DNA from 3 places in the Rhodococcus sp. NPDC127527 genome. Region 2 is predicted to be linked to each of the others. Evidence: riboswitches for the same ligand, from Rfam matches in the RefSeq annotation. Region 2 holds a riboswitch; each other region holds the start of a gene.
The links. Region 2 has a riboswitch for cobalamin ahead of ACFVH2_RS21235 (magnesium chelatase subunit D family protein). Riboswitches for the same ligand answer to the same signal wherever they lie in the genome.
Positions count from the first base shown of each region.

Region 1 (5,760 bases), on a different contig from region 2:
GGTTGCTGCCGACACCCACCGAGTACAGCTCCTCGCCGAACTCGAGTTCGTGCAGGTCGCCGTAGCCCTCGGCGCGCAGCGGCCACACCGCCACCCGGGTCAGCGCCTCGCGGCGATAGCTCAGCACCAGGTGCCCCGCGAACGCCTCGACCTCCTCCAGTCGCACGTCCTCGCGGTGCGCGAGCAGGGTGCGCTGATCGGTCGGGTCGGCGACCGGGGCATCGACCAGCGTGAAGTTGTCCGCCTTGACGCCGTCGACGTCGCCGTTGTGCAGGATCAGGAACCGGTCCTCGCCCGCGACGACCGCGTGCTCGACGCTGTACTCGACGCCGTCCACCCGCGGCAGCACCACGCGGAACTCGCCCTCGGGGTCGTCGGACTCGAGGCAGAGGATCTCGGAGGTGACCTTCGACCCGATCCAGATCATCAGGTACTTCTCGCTGCGGGTGGATCCGAAGCCCACCCAGAACCGCTCGTCCGGCTCGTGGAACACCTTCACGTCGTCGGCCTGCGCGGTACCGAGCCGGTGCCGCCACACCGTGTCGGGGCGCCAGGCCTCGTCCACGGTCATGTAGAAGACGTGCTGGTTGTCCACCGACCAGGTCGCGCCGGGGGCGGTGCCGGGGATCACGTCGGGCAACTCGTCGCCGGTGACCAGGTCCTTGAACCGCAGGGTGTACCGCTCGTCGCCCGCGGTGTCGACGGAGTAGGCGAGCAGGGTGCCGTCGAGGGTGACGGAGAACGCGCCGAGCGAGAAGAAGTCGTGCCCCTGCGCGAGCTCGTTGGCGTCGAGCAGCACCTGCTCGCCCGCGATCTCGGTGTCGGCGGACAGCTCGGGCGGGGTCCAGTCGTCCGGGCCCGCGATCGGGCAGCGGCACTGCACGCCGTACTGCTTGCCCTCGTAGCTGCGCGAGTAGTACCACCACTGTCCCATCCGGGACGGCACCGACAGGTCGGTCTCCTGCGTGCGCGACTTGATCTCCTGGAAGATCGACTCCCGCAGCGGGGCGAGGTGCGCGGTCCGCGCCTCGGTGTACGCGTTCTCCGCCTCCAGGTAGGCGACGACCTCCGGGTCGTCCTTGACCCGCAACCACTCGTAGTTGTCGACGAAGGTGTCGCCGTGGTGGGTGCGCTCGTGCGGGACCTTCTTCGCGACCGGCGCGACCGCCGTGGCGGGGACCGGGGTGACAGGCGAACTCATGCCGCCACCCTATGCGCACCCCGGCCCCGCGTGACGGCTACACCCAGTCGGCGAAGGACAACCCGGAGATCCGCTCGTAGGCCTCGATGTACCTGCTGCGGGTCGCCTCGACGATCTCCGGCGGCAGCGGCGGCGGTGGCGTGTCCGAGGCCCGGTCCCAGCCCGACTCGGGCCCGGTCAGCCAGTTCCGGACGAACTGCTTGTCGAAGCTCGGCTGCACCCGGCCCGGCTCGTAGCCGTCCGCGGGCCAGTACCGGGACGAGTCGGGGGTGAGCACCTCGTCGGCGAGCACCAGGTTGCCCTCGGCGTCGAGGCCGAATTCGAACTTGGTGTCGGCCAAGATGATTCCCCGGTCCGCGGCGAAGCTGGCGGCCCGGAAGTAGATGTCGAGGGTGTCCTCGCGCAGCTTGACCGCCAGGTCCGTGCCCAGCTGGTCCACGACCGTCGCGAAGTCCACGTTCTCGTCGTGATCGCCGAGCGCCGCCTTGGTGGCGGGGGTGAAGATCGGGTCCGGCAGCTTGCTGGCCTCGACCAGCCCGGCGGGCAGCTCGACGCCGCACACCGCACCGGTCCGCTGGTAGTCCGACAGCCCCGAGCCGGTGAGGTAGCCGCGGGCCACGCACTCGACCGGCACCATGTCCAGCTTCTTGACCACCAGTGCGCGACCGAGCACCTCCTCGGGGATGCGCTCGTCGTCGGGCGCGCCCGCGAGGTGGTTGTGCCCGCCGAGCTCCTCGAAGAAGAAGACGCTCATCGCGGTGAGCACGCGTCCCTTGTCGGGAATCGGAGTGCTCAGGATGTGGTCGTAGGCGGAGATCCGGTCACTGGCGACGAGCAGCAGGTGCTCGTCGTCGATCGTGTAGAGGTCACGGACCTTGCCGCCGGCCAGGTGGGCGTAGTCGGAGAGTGAGGGGCGCACGTGGCCAACCCTATCGGGTCACTCCCCCGGCCACTCGTGGGCGATCGCCCGCCGCGGGCGTTGGTCTATCCTGCAACCGTTGTCGCGGTGTTCGGGAAGTCCGGTGCGAAGCCGGCGCGGTACTCGCCACTGTGAGCAGGTACGTCGACTACCAGGGGTTCGGCCCCGGCCACTGGACGTTCGAGTCCGGGAAGGCGTGGTCGGCGGCTGATCCTGCCGAGCCAGGAGACCGGCCGTGACGCATACCTGCACGTTTTCCACGAGTCATGGAAGGCGGGTCGCTTTGCGTACCCTTTTCTCCCCCCGAGTCCTCGGCGCGGTAGCGGCGTCGACGGTCGCGGCGTTCGCGGTGGCCGCGTGCGGCGCGTCCACCAGCCCCTCCGACACCGATGCGGCCGCGACGGTGTCGCTGCAGAACTGCGGGCGCACGGTCACCCTCCGCGGGCCCGCCGACCGCGCCGTCACCCTCAACCAGGGCGCCACCGAGACCGCGCTCTCGATCGGCGCGCAGGCCCGGATGGCCGGCACCGCCTACCTCGACGACACCGTCGCGCCGCAGTGGCAGGCCGCCTACGCACAGGTCCCGGTGCTCGACGAGAAGGACTACCCGAGCCGCGAGGCACTGCTCGAGGCGAAGCCCGACCTGGTGACGGCGTCGTACTCGAGCGCCTTCGACGACAAGGCCGTCGGCTCGCAGGAGTCGTTCGACGAGCTCGGCATCGCCACCTACGTCTCGCCGTTCGGCTGCAAGGACAAGTCGAAGCGGCCCCCGGTCACCTGGGATTCGATCGCGACGGAGATCACCGACTACGGCACCCTGTTCGGCCACGAGGGCGAGGCCGAGGCGGTGGTCGCCGGGATGCGGGAGACGCTCGCCGGCGTCGAGTCGCACGCAGCGGCGCGGGGCAGGACGATCCTCTGGTACGACAGCAAGACCACCACGCCCTTTGTCGGTGGCAATCGGGGCGGCCCGCAGCTGATCATCGACGCGGTCGGCGGCACGAACGTCTTCGCCGCGACCGACGCGGCCTGGGCCGACGGCAGCTGGGAGACGGTCCTGGCCGCGAACCCGGACGTCATCGTGCTCGCCGACGCATCGTGGGACACCGCCGAGGAGAAGAAGAACTACCTCCGCAACGATCCCGCGTTGCGAGACCTGAAGGCCGTGCGTGACAACGCCTTCGTCGTGGTGCCGTTCTCGGCGAGCACGCCCGGTCCGCGGCTGATCGAGGGCGCGGCACTGGTCGCCGAGCAACTGGGCGGCGGCCACGCATGAGCGTGCGGACCCGGGTGCCCGCCCGGGTGGCCGCGACGACGGCCACCGGCTGGACGGCGATCCTGGCCGTGCTGCTCGTCGCCAGCTGCGCGGCCGGGGTCGTGATCGGCGCGGCCGACCTGTCGTTCGGCACCGTCGTCGAGGCGATCGCCGGGCGTCTCGGCATCGGGACGGGAACCGACCTGCTGACCACGCACATCGTCGTCGATCTTCGGATGCCGCGGGTGCTCGCGGCCGCGGCGATCGGCGCGGGCCTGGCGCTGTGCGGGGCGGTGTTGCAGTCGCTCACCGGCAACCCGCTGGCCGACCCGTACCTGCTCGGCATGTCCGGGGGCGCGTCGCTGGGCGCGGTCCTGGCCCTCACCACCGAGGTGAGCACGTTGGGCGCCTTCGGTTTCGGCGCGGTCTCCTCGGCCGCCTTCCTTGGCGCCCTCGGCAGCCTGCTGCTGGTGTTCGTGATCGCGACGTCGCGGTCCGGCGCGCTGCTGCCCGGTCGACTCGTCCTCGCCGGGATCGCGGTGGGACAGTTCGCCGCTGCCCTCACGTCGGCGCTGGTGCTGCTCGGCGACCGGGACGCCGCGCACCGGGTCCTGACGTGGACGCTCGGCTCAGTCGCCGGCGTGCGGTGGTCGGGGCTGGTCGGCATTCTGATCGTCCTGGCGGTGACCGTCGCGGTCGTGCTCGCCCACAGCCGGGTGCTCGACTCGTTCGCCTTCGGGGAACGCGCCGCCGCGAGCCTGGGCACCCACGTCGAACGGTCGCGGTGGGTGCTGTACGCGGCGGCGTCGCTGTGCACGGCGGCGCTGGTCGCGCAGGCCGGGGTGATCGGCTTCGTCGGGCTCGTGGTGCCGCACGCGGCGCGGATGCTGGTCGGGCCGCTGCACGCGCGCCTGCTCCCGGTGGTGGCCCTGCTGGGCGCGCTGCTGCTGGTGTGGGCCGACGTCGCCGCGCGCAGTGTGCTGCCGGGACGCGAACTACCGATCAGCATCGTCACCGCCGTCGTCGGCGTTCCGGCGTTCGTGTGGCTGCTCCGCCGACGGGGGGCCCGGACGTGAGCCATCACTCGCCGGAGATCCGGGTCGAGGCGGTGACCTGGTCGCAGGGCGGCACGACGATCCTCGACGCCGTGACGTGTGTGGCACCGGCCGGGCGCGTCACCGGACTGATCGGCCCCAACGGTTCCGGCAAGACGTCGCTGCTCTCGGCGATCGCCCGGCTCGCGCGTCCCGACAGCGGGCGCGTCGTGATCGACGACAGACCCGCGACCGAGATGCACCGGCGCGACTTCGCCCGGACCGTCGCCCTGGTGGAACAGCATTCGGCCACCGAGCTGGAACTGACGGTCGAGCAGATCGTCGAACTCGGCGTGATCCCGCGTCGTGGCGGCTGGGCCCGACCGGCCGCCGTCGGCGCGGCCGGCGCGGTCACCGAGAGCCTCGCGATGGCCGGGATCACCCACCTGCGACACCGGTTGTGGCAGAGCCTGTCCGGCGGCGAGAGACAGAAGACACAGCTCGCGCGCGCCTTCGCGCAGAAACCGTGCGTGCTGCTGCTCGACGAGCCCACCAACCACCTGGACGTGTCGGCGTCCGTCGAGCTGCTCGACCTGATCCGGGTCCGTGGCCTGACGACCGTGGCGGCGATGCACGACCTCAACCTCGCCGCGATGTACTGCGATCACCTGGTGGTGCTGCGCGGTGGACGCGTCGCCGCCGAGGGACCGACCGAGTCGGTGCTCACCGCCGACCTGCTGGCCGACGTCTACGGGATCGACGCCCTCGTCCAACCCCATCCCCGAACCGGGCGGCCGATGGTGGTGCTCTGCGGCATCGTCGACGCAAGCCTCGAAAGGAACCTCTCGTGAGCACGCGCTGGGTGATCGTCACCGCCCCCACCGACCGCGGCGACGATCCACGCGACCAGGTGGTCGGGGCGCTCGCGACACTGCGGAACCGCCACCCGGACAACGTCTTCCGGATGGCGGTGCTCGGGGGTTCGGGTCCCGGTGTCACCGGGGTGCTCGACGAGGCCGCGGACGCGGGCGCCACCGAGATCGTCGTCGTCAGCGCCCAGACCGTGCTGGACCGCAAGATCGACGCGTGGTTCCGTCGCGTGATCGGGCACTGGCTGCGCGAACGCGGACCCGGCGCCCCGGAGGTCCGGCTGGCGCCGCCGCTGTCGGACATCGACGCCTACGCACGCCTGCTCGACGCCGCGATCTCGGGCCCCACCACCCCTGCCCGGACCACCACCGCACCGCTCACCTCCCCCGCCTGGGACGAGGTCCCGGGTTTCGGTCGGCACGTGCTGGTGTGCCGCGGTCCGCGCTGTTCGGCCCGGGGCGGCCCGGAGACCGCGCAGGCC
Region 1 covers NZ_JBHXVP010000005.1:109,746-115,505, reverse strand. The annotation lists gene ACFVH2_RS10915 (S9 family peptidase) at 1-1,201, opposite strand, end outside; gene ACFVH2_RS10910 (phosphoribosylaminoimidazolesuccinocarboxamide synthase) at 1,239-2,120, opposite strand; cobalamin riboswitch at 2,189-2,373, shown strand; gene ACFVH2_RS10905 (ABC transporter substrate-binding protein) at 2,404-3,396, shown strand; gene ACFVH2_RS10900 (FecCD family ABC transporter permease) at 3,393-4,451, shown strand; gene ACFVH2_RS10895 (ABC transporter ATP-binding protein) at 4,448-5,260, shown strand; gene ACFVH2_RS10890 (ferredoxin) at 5,257-5,760, shown strand, end outside.
Region 1: it holds a riboswitch for cobalamin, as region 2 does, so the genes downstream of both, ACFVH2_RS10905 (ABC transporter substrate-binding protein) here and ACFVH2_RS21235 (magnesium chelatase subunit D family protein) in region 2, are expected to answer to the same signal.

Region 2 (5,760 bases):
TCAGGGCCTGCGGGGCGTCGCGACCGGTGATCACCACGTGCTGGTTGCCGGGCCGCTCGCGCAGTGTCTGCACCACCTCGTCGACGTCGACCCAGCCCCACTTGAGCGGGTAGGTGAACTCGTCGAGCACGTAGAACTTGTGTTCCTCGTTGGCGATTCGACGGGCCACCTCGCGCCACCCGTCCAGGGCGACCCGCGCGTGATCCTCGTCGTCGCCCTTCTTGCGGGTCCAGGACCAGCCCTCGCCCATCTTGTGCCACTGCACGGGCCCGCCGACTCCGGTGGACTGGTGCAGCTCACCGAGCGCGCGGAACGCCGATTCCTCGCCGACCTTCCACTTGGCGGACTTGACGAACTGGAACACCCCGATGTCGAAGCCCTGGTTCCAGGCGCGCAACGCCATTCCGAACGCGGCCGTCGACTTCCCCTTTCCCGCGCCGGTGTGCACGGCGAGGACCGGTGCATTGCGACGCTGGCGGGTGGTCAAACCGTCGTCGGGGACGGACTCGGGAAGCGGAACTCCCTTGGGCACAGTGCAACTCCTTCTCTGGCGCGTTGACGATCTAGGCCGCGAATGCCGCGGCGCCGGCCCGGACCACGCCCGCGACCCGCTCCGCGGACAGCTCGTCGATCCGGACGTACGCGCCGCGCATGGCGGTGGCCAGCTCGCGTGCCAGGCCGAGCCGGACCATGCCGGACTCGCAGTCGACGACCACCGAGGCCACGGACGTGTCGGCCAGCAGGCCCGCGGCGACCCGGGCGCGGTGCACCGGATCGGTTCCGCCGGTGGCCCGTCCATCGGTCAGCGCGACGACCATCGCGCGACGCTGCGGGTCCCGGACCTTCTCGCGGAGCACCACCTCACGCGCCTTCAGGAAGCCCTGGGCGAGCGGGGTCCTGCCGCCGGTGCGCAGCGACCGGAGTCGACGCACCGCCACGTCCACCGACGAGGTCGGCGGCAGCACGAGTTCCGCGGCAGTCCCGCGCACGGTGATCACGGCGACCTTGTCGCGGCGCTGGTAGGCGTCCCGCAGCAGCGAGATCACCGCACCGGTGACGGCGGAGAGCCGGTCGCGCGCCGCCATCGAGCCCGACGCATCGACCACGAAGACCACCAGGTTGCCCTCCCGACCCTCGCGTTCCGCTCCACGAATATCTTTGGGCACCAACACCATCGGACCTTCGGTACGGCCACGGGAGACCTGGTGCTCGGCGGCGGCGAAGAGCGTGCCGACCAGGTGCAGGCCGCGACCGGGCGTGGTGGTCGAGCGCACGACCCGTCCCTGCTGCGAGCGCGAGCGCGAACGGCGCCCCGGCGCACCCTCGCCGACTCCGGGGATGGTCAGCAGTCGGGTCTTGAACTGTGCCGACGGCGCGGCGGCCGGACGCTCGGGGGCGCGAGCCGGGCCGGACTGTTCGCTCTCGCTCGGCTCCGCGGACTGCTGGGCATCGCCGGGGGACGCGGGCCCGTCGGACTCGGGCGCGGGCGCGCCGCCGCCGGGTCCGTCGGGGTCGGGCTCCGGCTCGGGCTGGTTCGCCTGCTCGGCGGCGTCACGCATGGCGTCCTCGAGCTGCTGCGGGTCCAGGCCCGGCTCGTCGAAGGGGTCGCGGCGACGCCGGTGCGGCAGGGTGAGCTCGGCGGCCACCCGGACGTCCTCCTCGGTGACCGCCGTCGCGCCGCGCCACGCGGCGTGCGCGGTGGCGGTCCGGGCGAGCACCAGGTCGGCCCGCATGCCGTCGACGTCGAAGGAGGCGCACAGGGCCGCGATCCGGCGCAGTTCGGTGTCGCTCAGCTCGACACCGGCGAGGGCCTGGCGCGCGGCCGCGATCCGCTGGGCCAGGGCGAGGTCCTGGTCGGCGTATCGGGCGGCGAAGGCGGCGGGGTCGGACTCGAAGTCGAGCCGGCGGCGCACCACCTGCATGCGGGTGTCCACCTCCCGCGACGCGGCGACGTCGACGGCCAACCCGAACCGGTCGAGCAGCTGCGGGCGCAGCTCACCCTCCTCTGGGTTCATGGTGCCGACCAGCACGAATCGGGCCGGATGCGAGTGCGAGACGCCGTCGCGCTCGATGTGCACGCGTCCCATCGCGGCGGCGTCGAGCAGCACGTCGACCAGGTGGTCGTGCAGCAGGTTCACCTCGTCGACGTAGAGCACGCCGTCGTGCGCGGCAGCCAGCAGTCCGGGCTGGAACGCCCGCTCGCCGTCCCGGAGGACCTTCTCGAGGTCCAGCGACCCCACCACGCGGTCCTCGGTGGCACCGACCGGCAGTTCGACCAGCCGGGCGGGCCGCGTCCCGTCGTCTCCGGACACCGGCGGCAGCAGCGCGGCGAGTGCGCGGACCACGGTGGACTTGGCGGTGCCCTTCTCGCCGCGCACCAGCACACCGCCGATGCCGGGATGCACCGCGCACAGCGTGAGTGCGAGCCGCAGCTGGTCCTGGCCGACGATCGCACTGAACGGGAAGCCCGGTTCCGGACGGGTCTGCGTCATCGAACTCAGCTGTGCCACAGTGCAATTCCCTTCACTCCCCGGTGTCCGCGCCGAGGGTCGGAGTCGATCCTCTACCGCGGCGATCTGACTCCGGCTCCCGACCGGGTCGGGCACCGTCACAGTGGCGGGACCGTGCCTGACTTGCACAGGACTTCCCCGCGGCAGGGACATTGTTCGAGGGTGACTCTATCGGGCGCAACGACCGCCGCCGCCACCGCGCCCGGTGGGCGCGATGACGGCGGCGGTTCGGTGTGCCTGGGTCAGACGGCGGCGGCCGTGGTGGCGACCGCGTCCGAGGATTCGAGCTGCAGCACGCGGTTGGACCAGTCCCACACCTCACGGAAGAGGGACTCGTTGTCCGAGAGCTTGACCCCGAGCGAGGGCACCATCTGCTTGAGCTGCGGCTCCCAGGCCTTGTACTGCTCGCCGAAGCAACGCTGCATCACGTCGAGCATCGCGGGGACCGCGGTCGAGGCGCCCGGCGAGGCGCCGAGCAGGCCGGCGATGCTGCCGTCCGCGGCGCTGACCACCGCGGTGCCGAACTCGAGCACGCCGCCCTTGCCCTTGGCCCGGCGGATGACCTGGACGCGCTGCCCCGCGGTGATGAGCTCCCAGTCCTTGTCGAGCGCCTTCGGCACGAACTCCTGCAGGGTCTCGATGCGGCCGGCCTCCGACTTGGTCAGCTCACTGACCAGGTACTTCACCAGACCGAGCTCGGAGACACCCACGCCGAGCATGGACAGCAGGTTGTTCGGCTTGACCGAACCGGGCAGGTCGGTGACCCGGCCCTCCTTGAGGAACTTCGGCGACCAGCCGGCGTAGGGGCCGAACAGCAGTCCGGGCTTGCCGCCGATGACGCGGGTGTCCAGGTGCGGCACCGACATCGGCGGCGCGCCGACGGCCGCCTTGCCGTACACCTTGGCGCGGTGCTGCGCGATGAGCTCGGGATTGGTGCAGCGCAGGAAGGCGCCGCTGACCGGGAACCCGCCGAAGCCCTTGGCCTCCGCGATGCCGGACTTCTGCAGCAGGTGCAGCGCACCGCCGCCCGCGCCGACGAACACGAACTTCGCGTTGACCTTCCGGCGGGCGCCCGTGCGACGGTTGTGGACCTTCACGTCCCAGGTGCCGTCGGACTGCTTCGAGATGTCGGTGACCTCGTGACCGAAGTACACCAGTCCGCCGGAGGCGCCGACATGGCCGAGCAGCTGCTTGGTGAGCGCGCCGAAGTCGACGTCGGTGCCGCCGTCGGTCCAGTTCAGCGCGACGGGGTCGGAGAAGTCGCGACCCTTGGCCATCAACGGCAGGCGGCGGGCGAACTCCTCCGGACGCTCGGTGTACTCCATGCCGGCGAACAGCGGGTGCCCGGCGAGGGCGTCGTACCGCGCCCGCAGGTACTTCACGTTCTCTGCGCCGTGCACGAAGCTCACGTGCGGGATCGGGTTGATGAACTCGCGGGGCTCGGTGAGAATGCCCTTCTCGACCGCGTGGGCCCAGAACTGCCGCGAGACCTGGAACTGCTCGTTGACGTTGATCGCCTTGGCGATGTCGACCGAGCCGTCGGCGTTCTCCGGGGTGTAGTTGAGCTCGCACAGTGCCGAGTGCCCGGTGCCCGCGTTGTTCCACGGGTCGCTGCTCTCCGCGGCGGCGGCGTCGAGCCGCTCGAACACGCTGATCGACCAGTCCGGCTGCAGCTCACGAAGGAGGGCGCCGAGGGTGGCGCTCATGATGCCCGCACCGACGAGCACGACATCGGTCTTGGTCTGTACTGCGTTGTTTTCTGACACTGGAGAATCGACTTCCTTGTCCATTGGCAGTGGGCAGTCACACCGACTGCAGCCGACAGGTTACCCGGGCGTATATGGGCCGTTAACCTCACCCAATTGTGCCCCCCTGCGGGGAGGTTTCCCGCACATTACTGTTGTGATCTGTGACTACATGGGCACCGGACCTTCTTGGTGAAGGATATGAGCAGCTGACGATCCCGCTCGGGGCGGATCCGGACGGCGAGGGCGACGTCCTGGCTACCCTGGTTCGATACCGCCCCGAGGACGCCCCCGGCACCCGTCGCGCCGTGCTCTACGTGCACGGATTCACCGACTACTTCTTCCAGAAGCATCTCGCGGAGCACTTCCACGAGCAGGGCTACGCGTTCTACGCGCTGGACCTGCGCAAGTGCGGCAGGTCCCTGCGCGCGGGCCAGACGCCGCATTTCGTGACTGATCTCTCTTTCTACGACGCGGAGCTCGACCGCGCGCTGTCCCTCGTCCGCGAGGACGTCGGCGGGTCGAGTGGGGACTCGAGTGGAGCCGGCGAGGGGTCCGTGCTGCTGACCGCGCACTCCACCGGCGGGCTGATCCTGCCGCTGTGGCTCGACCGCCTCAACGCGCGACCCGGCGGCAGCGCAGGCGCGGGCGTCCGCGGGCTCGTCCTCAACAGCCCGTGGTTCGACCTGCAGGGCCCGTCCTACCTGCGCAGCGTCGGCACGGTGGCGGTCGACGCGGTCGGCCGGGTGAAGGAGAAGCTGGTGATCAAGCAGCCGCCCGCCGACGTGTACGGGCGGACCCTGCACCGCGACCACGGTGGCGAGTGGGACTACAACCTCGACTGGAAGCCGCTGACCGGCTTTCCCGTCACTTTCGGATGGATGCGGGCGATCCGGCGCGGTCACGCCCGCCTGCACCGCGGCCTCGACATCGGTGTCCCGTCCCTGATCCTGCGGTCCAAGGCGACGCACTACTCCCTGCGGTACACGGAGAAGTCCGAGGTGGCGGACCTGATCCTCGACGTCGAGCAGATCGCGAAGTGGGCGGGCTGCCTCGGCGACCGCACCACGATCGTGCCGATCGAGGGGGCCCGGCACGACGTGTTCCTGTCCCGCGAGGTTCCGCGCAAGCAGGCCTTCGACGAGGTGGACCAGTGGTTGGGCTGGCTGGACGGGCAGGGCGCGTGAACCACTTCGATCTCGCGATCATCGGATCCGGTTCCGGCAACACAATTCTCGACGACCGGTTCGCCGACATGCGGGTGGCCATTCTCGAGGGCGGAACCTTCGGCGGCACCTGCCTGAACGTCGGGTGCATCCCGACAAAGATGTTCGTCTACGCCGCCGAGGTGGCGCGGGCGATACAGCACGCGAGCCGGTACGGCGTCGACGCGCGCGTGGAGAAGGTGCGGTGGTCGGACATCGTCGACCGGGTCTTCGACCGGATCGACCCGATCTCGGCGGGCGGCGAGCGCTACCGGCGCGACGAGAACCCCAACACCACAC
Region 2 covers NZ_JBHXVP010000014.1:126,840-132,599, forward strand. The annotation lists gene cobO (cob(I)yrinic acid a,c-diamide adenosyltransferase) at 1-532, opposite strand, end outside; gene ACFVH2_RS21235 (magnesium chelatase subunit D family protein) at 564-2,492, opposite strand; adenosylcobalamin (AdoCbl) riboswitch at 2,519-2,672, opposite strand; gene mqo (malate dehydrogenase (quinone)) at 2,753-4,300, opposite strand; gene ACFVH2_RS21245 (alpha/beta hydrolase) at 4,420-5,442, shown strand; gene mtr (mycothione reductase) at 5,439-5,760, shown strand, end outside.

Region 3 (5,760 bases), on a different contig from region 2:
ACCGCCCGCACCGCCTGGAACGGCACCCTGGAGGCGGGCTCCGGCCAGGTCGAACTCAGCAGCTCCTGCGTCGGCACTTTCGAGGTCTCCTTCCCCAAGCGCGCCGCCGAAGACGCGGGCGGCACGACCAGTCCCGAGGAGCTGATCGCCGCCGCGCACTCGTCCTGCTACGCGATGCAGTTGTCCGCGCTGATCGGGGAGGCGGGTGGCGTCCCGCAGAGCTTGGAGGTGTCGGCCGCGGTCAGCCTCGGCCCGGACACCCCGGGCTTCAAGCTCACCGGCATCGTGCTGACCGTCCGCGGCGAGGTCGACGGGTTGGACGCCGCTGGGTTCGAGAAGGCCGCGCAGGCGGCCAAGGAGTCGTGCCCGGTCAGCAAGGCACTGACTGGCGTGGACATCACGCTGGACGCGGCCCTCGTCTGATTCCGCCGTCGGTACCCGGCGGCGTCGGTCGGATGCCGTCGGGTGCAGTACGGGCATCTTGTTAGAAAAGGCAAGGATCGCTCTCGTCAACGGGCGAATCTCCCTATATCATGGCTTTGCCGCGCCGATGCAACTGCCCGCCAGTTCCGACGCGGATCCCCCATGGAGACAGCTGCGAAGGCGCAGGTCGAGAATGTCGGCGCCGTGATTCGGGGCTGTCGATCGAAGTAAGGATTCATCGCTGTGATCAAGCCCACCATCTCGCCTGCCCGTCGTCTCGCGGCCAAGATCGCCCTCACCGGACTGTTGACCGCGCTGCCTCTCGGCCTTGCTGTGGGCCCGGCGCTCGCCGCCGGCACGCACGCGGGAAGCTGCAACATCGACGGAAACGTCAAGTGGGTCAAGGACTGCCCCAACGACTAGGGTTCGGTCCGTTGTCCGGGTCGCGGCGCGGATAACATTGCATCGCAATAGTTTTCAAATATTCCACGGCGTGGATGCGGTTGAACCGTTCGCGAGGGCGAACGGTCGACTGTTCGTCGTGCGAGCCTCGGGAACACCACGATAATGGTGGACGTTTCAACCAGTTGTGAGCACAGAACCAGTCGCAGCCCCGTCCGCCCCCGCCGCACCGGCCGTCCTGATGGAGGTGTGGTCCGACATCGCGTGTCCGTGGTGCTACATCGGTAAACGCCGCTTCGAGGCCGCGCTCGCGTCATTCGAGCACCGCGACCGAGTCGAGGTCGTGTGGCGGTCCTACCAGCTCGCGCCGGACACCCCGGTGGGCGCCCGCGTCGGTGAACTCGAGGCTCTCGTCCAGCAGAAGGGCATGCCCGCCGAGCAGGTCAGGCAGATGTTCGCCCACGTCGCGTCGGCGGCGGCTGCGGACGGCCTGACGATGGACTTCGACACGGTCATCGCTGCGAACACCTTCGACGCGCACCGGTTGGTGCACCTCGCGGGCGATCGCGGGCGAGACGTGATGGCGGCGCTGTTTCGCGCACACTTCAGCGAGGGCCGGGTCGTCGACGACCGCGCCGAGCTGGTGAGGATCGCGGGAGAGGTCGGGTTGGACGCCGAGCACGTGCGTGCGGCCCTCGACGGCGACGCCGCGGCCGACCGGGTGCGGTCCGACATCGCCGAGGCCCGCGCGCTGGGTGTCACCGGTGTCCCGTTCTTCGTCGCGAACCGGGCCATCGGGGTCTCCGGTGCGCAGCCGGTCGAGGTGTTCACCCAGTTGCTCGAGCAGGCCTACGCGCAGTCGGGCGCCATCGTCACCCTCGACGGCGCCGAGTCGGACGGCGAGACGTGCTCCGACGGCTCCTGCGCCGTCTGACCAGAGCCCCTGCCTCCCGAATGGCCCATCCGTTCAGTCCAACTGAACGGATGGGCCATTCGGGAAGGGGCAGGTGGTCCTAGCGGACCGCGTCGAGCGCCGCGTTCCGTGCTCGGGTGGCGCGTTCGGTGAGGAACGCGAAGCCGAGTCCGAGTGCGAGCCACAGCGTCGCCTGGATGGCCAACGAGGAGACTCGGAACTCCCACAACAACGTGGCGGGGAAATCGCTGCCGACTTCGTTGACGCCGGGGAGCGCGACGTACCCGATCGCCACGACCACCAGGAACACCAGCAGCGGCACCGCGATGCGCACGGTCAGGAACTGGTGCGCCGAGACGATCCTCGCCGCGTACGCCGCGAGCCCGACCGCGAGCAGTCCGAGCAGCACCGATGCGAGCCAGAGCCAGGTGCGCTTGTCGATGGTGTCCGGGTCGCCGACGGCGGGCGGGTTGGCCGGGTACTTGAAGAACGGCACCGCCTCGATGGCTAGCCAGCCGAGGCCGGCGAGGCACAGACCCAGGACCGGCCCGGACAGAGTGCTCACCCGCCGCGCGTAGTGGGCGACGACCGCGAAGATCGCGCCCAGTGCGAGCCCGGCGAACGTGGTGGCCAGGAACAGTCCGAACCGCTGACCGTCGCGACTGACCAGCGCGTCTCCGCCGTGCGAGTGGCCTGACGACTCGGCGGCAGGTTCATCGGGATGCTCGGTCGCGTCGGTGTGCACGGATGCGGCGTTGTGCTCGTGCGGCGTCGCCGCGTGCTCGGCCGGAGCGGATGCGGACTCCTCGATCGCGATGGCCGCGTCGATGTGCGGTTCGCCGATCACGAACGCGACGGCGCCGGCCAGCAGGCCGGCGACGAGGCCGGCCAGCAGGCCGCGGATGAGGAGTTTCGTGAAGGCGTCGGTCAGTGGCACGGCAGGCCCAGCAGGTGGCGACCGTCGTGCATCAGCTCGTGCATGTACATGCCGCCGCGCGAGACCGCACCCTGGTCGAAGCCGACCAGGTACAGGGTCAGCATCGCGAGCAGGACCACGCCCGCGATGATCATCGCAATGCCGATGGAATCGGTTGCCTTGCTGGGGGTGTGAACGAGTGCCATGGTTCCTCCTGGGATTGCGCGTCCCTCAAAAGTCCAGGCGATGGCCACGGTGTCTGGCTGTCGAGGCGGTGCCTCGATCACAGTGGCGCGACCGCTCCGGACTTTCGCCGGATTCCCGTCAGCCATCGCTATTACCAGCGCACTCTCGCACTGACCCGGCGGTGGTGTCAATCGATGCCGTCCCGGCGAGGAACGGCTACGGGGCGGAGACGGCCTTCCGCAGCGCGGCCGCGGCCCGTCCCATTGCCTCGGGCCCCGAGCGCCCGACGCCCACCATGTTCGCGAAGGAGTGGATCAGCCCGGGCTCGCGGACGTGCTGCACCTGCACCCCCGCTTCGCGGAGCTTCTCGGCGTAGTCGTCGCCCTCGTCGCGCAACGGGTCGAATCCGGCCGTCACGACACAGGCGGGCGGCAGGCCTGTCAGGTCGCCGTAGATCGGGGACAGCAGCGGGTCGGTCAGGTCCACCCCGGCGGGCGGGTAGCTCGCCTCGGTGAGGTCCGTGAACCGTTTGTTCAGGAAGAACCCAGTCGCGAAGGTCGTCCGGCTGGGCCGCTTCACGGCGAAATCCACCGCGGGATAGATCAGCAACTGGAAGACGGGCGGCGCCCCGACCTGCCCGCGGGTGGCGCGCTGGGCGAGCACCGCGGCGAGATTGCCGCCCGCGCTGTCACCGCCGACGGCGATGCGGTCCGGGTCGATGCCCAGGCCCGTCGCGTTGGCGGTCACGAACGAGTACGCCGCCTCGACGTCGTCGACGGCCGCGGGGAAGGGCGATTCGGGGGCGAGCCGGTAGTCGACGGCGACCACCCGGACTCCCGCCCGCTCGGCGAGGAAACGGCACATCGCGTCGTGGGATTCGAGGTCGCCGTAGATGAATCCGCCGCCGTGGACGAAGAACAGGGCCGGCGACGCCGCGGTCAACTTGCGCGGGGTGTAGAAGCGCAGCCGGAGCGGGCCGCCCGGACCGTCGATGTCGAGGTCGGTGACCGCGCCGATCGGCAGGTCGCCGCCGACCGCCTTGGCGGCGTCGACAAGCGCGCGTCGGCCGCTCGGAATCGGTCGTTCCTCGATGGCCGCGCCCTCGATCTTGCGCAGCGCGAGGACGAGCTGCATCTCGGGGTCGAGGACGTTGCCCTCGATCTCCACCGGCCGCCCTGCGAGGCGGCGGACGATGCCGGGGGGCAGCGACAGCAACGCCTGCAGGGTGTGCCGTTTCGCGGAGTCGACTACCGCGGTCATACGAGTGAATCTACCGGCGCGATCAGTACCAGACCGGGTTTCTCCGGGCTCGGGCGTCCCTATGCCTTGGCGGCGACGTCGAGCACGACCTCGAACTCGAGCAGGGAGGCGCCGGTGGCGACGGGCTTGCGCGCCTCGCCGGCGTGGGCGGCGCGGGCGTCACCGTCGCGCCAGGCCGCGAAGGCATCCTCGGACTCCCACTGGGTGACCACGAAGTAGCGGGTCTCGCCGCCGGTCGGGCGCAACAGCTGGAAGCCCAGGAATCCGGGGGAGTTCTCGACGGCGTCCGCGCGCTGCGCGAACCGCTTCTCGAGTTCGGGACCGGCGCCCGCGGGCACCTCGATTGCGTTGATCTTCACGACTGCCATGGCCGCGAGCGTACTCGCGACGCCTCGCGGAGTGGTGCGGTCAGCCGGCGTCGGTGGGCTCGCCGAGGTGCTCGGCGAGCACCGTCAGCTGGATCCCGGCGGCGTCCGCGTGGACCGCGCGCCCGGCATCCGTCACGTCGACGAAGACGCCGCGCCGGTCGGATTCGCACAGCGACCGCGACACCAGCCCGGCCTTCTCCAGCCGGGCCACGCTGCGCGAGAGCGCGCTCGGGCTCAGGTACATGTCGGCCGCCAGCTCCTGCATGCGCGGGTGCTTGCAGGTGACCGACATCAGGCGGTCCAGGGTCTCGAAGTCGCTCATGCTCAGCCCGTGGGCGCTCTGCATCCGCCGGTCGAGTTCGCAGGCGATGCCGTTGTACCGGGTCAGCAGGGTGCGCCAGGTGTCGCGCAGCTCCGCGGGTGAGGTCATGGCCGCATCCTAGTTCGCCCCCCGAATCGGTGCAAGCAAAATAAATGCAAACAGAATTAGTGCTTGCACATTGATTGCACATGCATCTACTGTCTCATTCGTGACCATCACCGAATCCATCCCGAACCTGACCACGACAACGGATTCGCCGGGGGCCCAACAAGGTTGGACGGCCCGGCTCTGGGGGATCCTCGCGGTGCTGTGCGTCGTGATGTTCCTCGACGGGCTCGACGTCTCCATGGTGGGCGTCGCACTGCCGTCCATCGGTACCGAACTCGGCCTCGACACCACCTCGCTGCAATGGATCATCAACGGCTACGTGCTCGGCTTCGGTGGCCTGCTGCTGCTCGGTGGGCGCACGGCCGACCTGCTCGGCAGGCGCAACGTCTTCCTGGTGGCTCTGGCGGTCTTCGCCCTGGCCTCGCTGGTCGGCGGGCTCGTCGACGACGGCACCCTGCTCATCGTGACCCGCTTCGTGAAGGGCCTCGCCGCGGCCTTCACCGCGCCGACCGCGATGTCGATCCTGACCACCACCTTCAAGGAGGGGCCTGCCCGCAACCGCGCGCTGTCGATCTTCTCCGTCTTCGGCGCCAGCGGCTACTCCTCCGGGTTGATCCTGGGCGGACTGCTGACCAGCGCCGGGTGGCGATGGACGTTCCTGATGCCGGTGCCGTTCGCGGTCGCCGCCCTTGGCGCCGCCGTCGTTCTCATCCCGCGGGACCGGCCGGCCGATACCGGCGGGCACGACCTCGCGGGTGCGGTCACCCTCGTCGCGGGCATGATGCTCGCCGTCTACACGGTCGTGTCCGCACCAGCGCGTGGCTGGGCGGCTCCGCTCACGCTCGGACTCTTCGCCCTCGCG
Region 3 covers NZ_JBHXVP010000010.1:101,746-107,505, reverse strand. The annotation lists gene ACFVH2_RS17540 (OsmC family peroxiredoxin) at 1-423, shown strand, start outside; gene ACFVH2_RS17535 (hypothetical protein) at 667-846, shown strand; gene ACFVH2_RS17530 (DsbA family oxidoreductase) at 1,067-1,759, shown strand; gene ACFVH2_RS17525 (CbtA family protein) at 1,839-2,675, opposite strand; gene ACFVH2_RS17520 (CbtB domain-containing protein) at 2,666-2,860, opposite strand; cobalamin riboswitch at 2,885-3,014, opposite strand; gene ACFVH2_RS17515 (alpha/beta hydrolase) at 3,057-4,100, opposite strand; gene mhuD (mycobilin-forming heme oxygenase MhuD) at 4,160-4,468, opposite strand; gene ACFVH2_RS17505 (MarR family winged helix-turn-helix transcriptional regulator) at 4,509-4,898, opposite strand; gene ACFVH2_RS17500 (MFS transporter) at 4,999-5,760, shown strand, end outside.
Region 3: it holds a riboswitch for cobalamin, as region 2 does, so the genes downstream of both, ACFVH2_RS17520 (CbtB domain-containing protein) here and ACFVH2_RS21235 (magnesium chelatase subunit D family protein) in region 2, are expected to answer to the same signal.